DNA from 3 places in the Egbenema bharatensis FJBBOT/2019 genome. Region 3 is predicted to be linked to each of the others. Evidence: riboswitches for the same ligand, from Rfam matches in the RefSeq annotation. Region 3 holds a riboswitch; each other region holds the start of a gene.
What was found. Region 3 has a riboswitch for cyclic di-AMP ahead of ACM1PF_RS02345 (NfeD family protein). Riboswitches for the same ligand answer to the same signal wherever they lie in the genome.
Positions count from the first base shown of each region.

Region 1: it holds a riboswitch for cyclic di-AMP, as region 3 does, so the genes downstream of both, ACM1PF_RS20580 (universal stress protein) here and ACM1PF_RS02345 (NfeD family protein) in region 3, are expected to answer to the same signal.
Region 2: it holds a riboswitch for cyclic di-AMP, as region 3 does, so the genes downstream of both, ntrB (nitrate ABC transporter permease) here and ACM1PF_RS02345 (NfeD family protein) in region 3, are expected to answer to the same signal.

Region 1 covers NZ_CP182236.1:4,458,980-4,461,245, forward strand. Annotated here, with positions in the region: gene ACM1PF_RS20575 (GAF domain-containing protein) at 1-899, shown strand, start outside; cyclic di-AMP (ydaO/yuaA leader) riboswitch at 988-1,183, shown strand; gene ACM1PF_RS20580 (universal stress protein) at 1,281-1,886, shown strand; gene ACM1PF_RS20585 (cation:proton antiporter) at 1,877-2,266, shown strand, end outside.
Region 2 covers NZ_CP182236.1:2,505,877-2,508,142, forward strand. Annotated here, with positions in the region: gene ACM1PF_RS11635 (AAA family ATPase) at 1-552, opposite strand, end outside; cyclic di-AMP (ydaO/yuaA leader) riboswitch at 979-1,156, shown strand; gene ntrB (nitrate ABC transporter permease) at 1,294-2,145, shown strand.
Region 3 covers NZ_CP182236.1:533,128-535,393, forward strand. Annotated here, with positions in the region: gene egtB (ergothioneine biosynthesis protein EgtB) at 1-109, opposite strand, end outside; cyclic di-AMP (ydaO/yuaA leader) riboswitch at 606-836, shown strand; gene ACM1PF_RS02345 (NfeD family protein) at 1,108-1,362, shown strand; gene ACM1PF_RS02350 (hypothetical protein) at 1,391-2,116, opposite strand.

The DNA of each region.
Region 1 (2,266 bases), 3.6 Mb from region 3:
AGCGATCGCTGCTGGAGGTCAAGCATTTGATCTGGGAAATCAAGCAAATTGCTGAAGAAACCTTTCCCAAATCGATTACCCTATCCACCAACATTCCCCGCGATCTCTGGATCGTTTGCGGTGATGCCACTCAACTACACCAGATTTTAATGAACCTTTGCCTCAATGCTCGGGATGCGATGTCCAATGGAGGAATGATCAAGATTTCGGCTGAAAATGTCGAACTCACTGAAGAATTTGCCCAATTCCATCTAGAAGCTCACGCAGGCTCCTATGTCAAGATTACGGTTTCTGATACTGGAGAAGGCATTACGCCAGATGTAATCGATCGCATTTTTGATCCATTTTTCACCACAAAGGAAATGGGAAAAGGAACGGGATTAGGATTATCGACTGTTATGACGATCATCAAAAGCCACAACGGATTTATTACTGTATCGAGCCAGATTCATAAAGGCACAGAGTTTCAGGTTTACTTACCTGCCATTCACCAAACCGAAGTTCAGGTGACTGAAGCGCAAAATATATTAATAGGACATGGTGAGTTAATCCTGTTGGTTGATGATGAAACGTTTATCCGTGAAGTCACAAAGGATTTATTGGAAACCTACGGCTATGAGGTTTTGACCGCTCAAGATGGGATTGAAGCAGTCACTTTGTTTGCCCGACATAAGGCGGATGTTCGTCTCGTTTTAATCGACATGATGATGCCGTCAATGGATGGAAAAGCAACGATTCAAACCCTGCGTACCATGAATCCCCAAATTCAAATTGTTGCAATGAGTGGCTTGAGTACGAGTGGGGTCAATGAGCCAAAAACTGAAGTGAACGCTTCCTTATCTAAACCATTCACCACTCAGGAATTGCTCTCAACCTTGCAGCAGGTACTCCAGATTTGAATTGGCGGTTATTTTATCTAATGGCTTAAAAAACTCCATCTTCGGAAGGATCGTCCTGCCTCAGGGTAATGCTATAATTTCCAGAAATTAAGCAAGTCAGCCTAATTCGATCGCAATGGTGTTCATTACAGACACAGCGTTGTGGTTGGAGCGGAGGAACCTTTTTCTGGGGCTTATCTTGGAAAGGCGAGGGGGGTGAAATTGCACCTGCCATCGTGATTCAAGAGGGACATCTCTCAGTCCTAGCCCGTCAGCTAACTTCGTCGGCATTGGGAGGAGACTGGGTTTCAAGCATTTTCACAATGGGTTGAACCACCGGTGTCCTTGGCGGGTATCGCTACGGCTTGCTGACTGTACCTGCTAGACTCTGGAGATCGTTCAATGACATCGTTTCATGGAATTTTGGCGGCTTTAGGCCGTGATAATTTTGCAGACGCAATATTCGATCGCTCTCTGACCCTGGCCCAGCAGTACCACAGCCGTTTGATCTTGACCCACTGTACCAGACTCAAAATCGCGGAACACATGGGCACCTTTATTGATGCGGGGTTTGGTTTAGTCAGTCCTGGAAAACTGCAACAGCTAGACGAAGAGCATCGAGATCAGGTCGATGCAGACTATCAGTGGCTTTGTGATTATGCTGCGATCGCCCACGCCCTCGGCGTTCCTGCAAAAGCGGTTCACCAAGTTGGAGATGTGGGGGTGCAGATTTGTCGTCTGGCAAACCACTCCCATGCAGATTTGATCGTCATGGGGCGCAGTCTCAAGCCTGGTTTGAAGCGACGGTTCTTTGGCAGTACACCCGATTATGTGATGCGCCATGCATCTTGCCCCGTGCTGGTTGTACAGAATGAGTTCCACACTCAACCCCTGCCGCCAGGGGCTGTCAAGCCATCCACGGAGGGAGCCCATCAGTCCCCTCTTCATTTAGTGGACTGGAAACCCACCCATCTTCCCACCACCATAAGGAGTCATACATGGAATTAATCCTGGGGCTAACCCTTCCGGTTGAAGATCCAATTTTGATCTTTGGAATTTGTATGGTCGTGATTTTGGCAACTCCGCTAATCTTTGAGCGGTTTCGGCTTCCAGGGATCATTGGGCCGATCATCGCAGGGGTGATCTTAGGCTCTAGTGTCCTGAACGTGCTGGAGCGAGGTCAGGCGATCGAGCTATTGGGAAATGTCGGGTTGCTCTACATCATGTTTTTGTCGGGGCTGGAGATCAATATGTCTCAGTTCCGCAAAAACCGCGATCGCAGTCTGGTCTTCGGCATCATTACATTCACCATTCCTCAATTCATCGGTACCGTACTGTTTCGGTATGTTTTGGGATTTGGGTGGGCTGCTGCCATCTTGATTGCCAGT
Region 2 (2,266 bases), 2.0 Mb from region 3:
GGCAAGCTCATCTTCAGTTTTGGGGGGAGGGGGAGCGTCCGCCTGAGGAGGGGGGGGAGTTGCAGGCGCAGCTGAAGTGGGAGCAGCAGGTTGGGGAGAGGGCGGAGAAACAGTTCTAACGTTGGAAGCTGCGGTTTGCAATCCACTTTTGTAGTTATCGATCGCCCGGTATTGGTGCAACAGTTGCCAGACTTGCGATAGGGCTTCCATTTCTTGCATAGACACATCCCCATCGGCTTTGACCACTACCTGCGCAAATTTGTAGATAGCGTGGACGGTTTGCTCTAGATACTTTGTGCCTTTTTCCTCATCCAGCTTGTTTAGCAAAGAAGGAATAACAAGCTGGGGTGGATCGGGCTGCCCTTTAGTTAAATCGAGCAGGATTTCCACCGTGAGTTTTTCGGCTTTGATTCGTTCTGCATCAGAAAACTCCCAACTGTTTAAAGCGATATTTAGCTTGTCTTTGTCGTCTTTAATTAAGGCATAGGTCATTAAATAAGCCAGCAATTCCGCAGACGTAATCTCACCGCTAGCTTTGCCGCAAATCTGCATGACCCGGTGAGATCCACCAGAAGCAAATCTGCTATGCGATCGTCTAATTCCAGAATTGGCTTGAGCGATTTATGCAGCAAACTGGCTTCCTGCTTGACCATTCTGAAATTTACGATTTGTCTAAAATCCACAGTTGCCTCCTGTCGTGGCAGTCGGTTCTGAAAAATGCCTGGTTAACCCAAATTGTAGAGGCTATTGGCGATCGTGCAACGCTCAAAGGTGGGAGAACCCGACATAACGAGCATTGCATCAACGACAACAATTGCTGATCAGAACCATGTTTGTGCAGGCATCATTTTTGGGAAGTGAGCATCTTGCCCGCCCAGTCCATATATCTTGCCTCTCTCTAAAGCATTTATCTTGCCTCTCTCTAAAGAAAGATTGACGAATCGAATTTGAGAATGCTAGCTTTAGGAGAACCTAAATTAAGTAGGTCAGCCTAATCCTGCGGTCTTATCGCTGAGATAAACCGGGAGCGGAGGAACCACCTTTTGGGGCGAACCGTTGAAAGAGCCAAAAGTGCGAAACACTTAGCTTTTTGAATGGAGGACACCTCTCAGTCCTAGCCCGTCAGCTAACTCCGTCGGCATTGAGGGGAGACTGAAGTATCAGCATTTTACAATTGCCTGATCCCTTCAGTGTCCTCAGTCTGTACGAGGGACGCTTTTTTTGCAATCCGTGGGTTTTCACGGGGATTGTACTGCGTCCGTGTCTAGAACCTCGCACTCTCAGGAGGATTCAATGCTGCTGCAATTTAATATTCAGGTGATCGTCCTGGCTGCTCAAGCAACCTGGAGAAGATCCATTCGCCCGGTAATTGTTCAAGATTTTATTCTGTTTCCGTTCATCGGTTTTGCTGGAGTCCTCTTGCTCTGGTGGATTGTAGCAACTTTCTTCACTACATTGTTGCCAACTCCGTGGGATGCGTTGATGGCAAATATGGATTATATTCTTAATCCTTTCTACCGTCGCGGCCCTGGCGATCTGGGGATCGGTTGGCTCTTATTAGCCAGCTTGCGACGAGTGTTTCTGGGCTTTGTGTTGGGGTCGATCGTCGCCATTCCCGTCGGGTTTTGGATTGGTACATCCAGACGGGCCATGCTGGCCATCAACCCCCTGATTCAAATCTTTAGACCAGTATCCCCCGTTGCCTGGTTGCCTGTGGCTTTAGCAACCTTTAACCTGGCCAATCCATCCGCCATCTTTGTGATTTTCATTACCTCCCTCTGGCCGACGATGATTAATACGGCAGTTGGGGTTGCCAGTGTGCCAAAGGACTACCTGGATGTGGCTCAGGTGCTGGAAATGCCCAAGTGGCGACAAATGGTGAAAATCATCTGGCCTGCCAGCCTGCCCTATGTTTTTACTGGATTGCGGATTAGCCTGGGAATTGCCTGGTTGGTGATTGTGGCAGTCGAAATGTTGACGGGTGGAATTGGCATTGGTTTCTTTGTCTGGGATGAATGGAACCGCCTTAACCTGAACTCAGTGTTCCTGGCCATTTTAGTCATTGGTTTAACCGGACTGGTGTTGGACTATTTGCTGGGACGGCTCCAGGTGTGGATTACCCATCGCCCCCCCACAACGACCTGAGAACCAGCGATCGAACAACATTTTGGGGTTTTGGAGCAGCAGCATGATTCAGGCGAATCGGCATTCGTCGTCATGCCGGGCTGTTTACCCATGCCGCGAACAGTAGAAGCATTTGGGAGAG
Region 3 (2,266 bases):
GTTGACAAATTTGCTCGCTTAACTGACGGACTTGTTGATACCGATCGCCCAGCGACAGGGGAATCCGACTCTGAGCAAACGTTTGTGTTAGAGAAGCAGAACGATTCATGGTTAGTTGTATAGAGGTTTACAGTCTGAGTACTATCCTCGCGTGGATGCTACCGCAGATCTCGCCATTCGTATAGGCTCTTATGGTTAATTGCAGGTAAAAAGGCAAAAGAGCCATGCAGTACCACTACAGCAGCGATCGATTCAGCAGAGAACTGTCATAGGGGGGAATTTGTAGCTTCATACACATATCGTGAAGCGAGGCAATGGAAGATTGATACTTTAGTCAGTACCCACGATTAATACTTTGGTCAGTACCCACGATTAATACCCACGATCGCCCATCTGGAGGAGGTGAACCTTGCCAGGAGAGGTGGAATAATGATTGATCATCAGTCAGTGCTCGAAAAATAGGATCAAAAAATAGCGATCTGTTCTTGAAATGGTTTATCGTCCGATGAATTGTTTATAATGCTAAACTTGTCCCCCTTAGGAGAGAATCATTGCAGCTTAAGTTGACGAATTTTTGAAAGCAGTGTTAGCGTTATAAGCACATATCTACTAGTCAGCCTAATCCCGTACTTCATTAGCGACATTAATGAAACGGAGCGGAGGAACCAAACTCTATGGGGCGAATCGGATAAAAGGTAGAGCTTAATACAGGGCGAAGCCTGGAAAAGTATTACGTTTTCTCGCAGCTTTTACCTCCCACCTCTATGCTTTTGACCGAGGGGCACCTCTCAGCCCTAGCCCGTCAGCTAACTCCGTCGGCAGTGAGAGGAGACTGAAGAGGCAGCATTTTTATTACAGCTAGATCTCCTTCAGTGTCCTCAGGTTAACTTGGGTGATCCTTCAAAGCTTCCTTCCTCCTCGGAGCAAGCGAAGCAATTTCACCCTTGTTTGTTTACATCCCATCTCCCTCAGCCCCCTGAAGTGGGTGGGACTTTAACTAAAAGGAGTTAAGTTCTCATGGTTAAATCCACGTTGAACCGGCTTTTCAGCTCGTCTGCATCTACCAAACTTGAGGGTACTGCCAATTCATCCGTTACTCGTAACCGCATGCACAGTAGACCATCTAACGCCGCCACGCTTGATGTGAAGCTGTTTGCGGGCAAGGCGATCGTCGATGCCATGATTCAGCCCAGCAAAAACGGGCGGGTACGCTTCCAGGGTTCATGGTGGTCAGCCCGATGTGAACAGAACATCACTATTTTGCCTGGCGAGGCAGTTCGAGTCGTTGGCCGGCAAAACATTACTCTGCTGGTCGAGCCGCTGCCGCTCGTGATGGCAACCCATTCTCCTGATTTGAATTAGCAGGTCTGGGTGAACCAGTGAACAACCACTAAAAGCCTTGTCCCAGCAAACGTTGCCGCATTCCTTCAGCAATCTTTTGCCCTAAATACTCTGGAATCAAGCTTTCGTTTGGCCCCAGCAAATAGAGGATGAGGCGAGTTCGCCCTCGCCAAACCAGGAGATTCGCATTCACCACCAGCAAGTCTTCTTGCCAAATTGCATACATCACCTTGTAAAACAGCCCAGGCTGATTATCTGCCTCAATCAAGAGGGCCGGTAGGTGGAAAACTGGATCAACATAAAATTCTGTTTCCACCTGCTCCAGTCCGGTATCCAGGTTGAATTCAACTGCCAGCATTTCTTCTACCTCAAATCGTCCTGCCAGGGCTTCCCGAATCGCACGACAGACATTCTCTGAGGTTTTGTCTGTAAGGGCTTTCCCTGCCCGGGACACGACCAGTTTGATGAAGACTAGCATCGGTGGGTAAATCTGCCCATACAAACTCAAACTATGGATCGTCAGCCCATAGGCAGCCAAAACACCAAAAATATCGCTCAGAAGGAAGGACTGATTCCGATAGGCAAAATGCAGGGCACTCTTACTCCCCTCTGGATTAAGTTCAATGACCGCTTGTCGCGTTTTGTAAAGTTGATAGGCTAGCCGTAAATTCTGGAGCTGAATTTCGCTGCTAACAAACTGCTCATAGAACTGGGGAAACGCCCGATTAAAGCGTTTTAACAATTCTAGAGTGGAGGGTTTCAGCCCCAGGGCCATAGATTTGGTAGAAGCAGGTACGATCACGAGGGTGAGAAAACACGAGTAGGAAGAAGTGGGTGAGATGAAAACGGACTGACGTTTCGGCAGACCTGTATTTAAGAATTATTTAATTTGCAATTTTGGGAGGCTCTTAACCACCCTACAGCG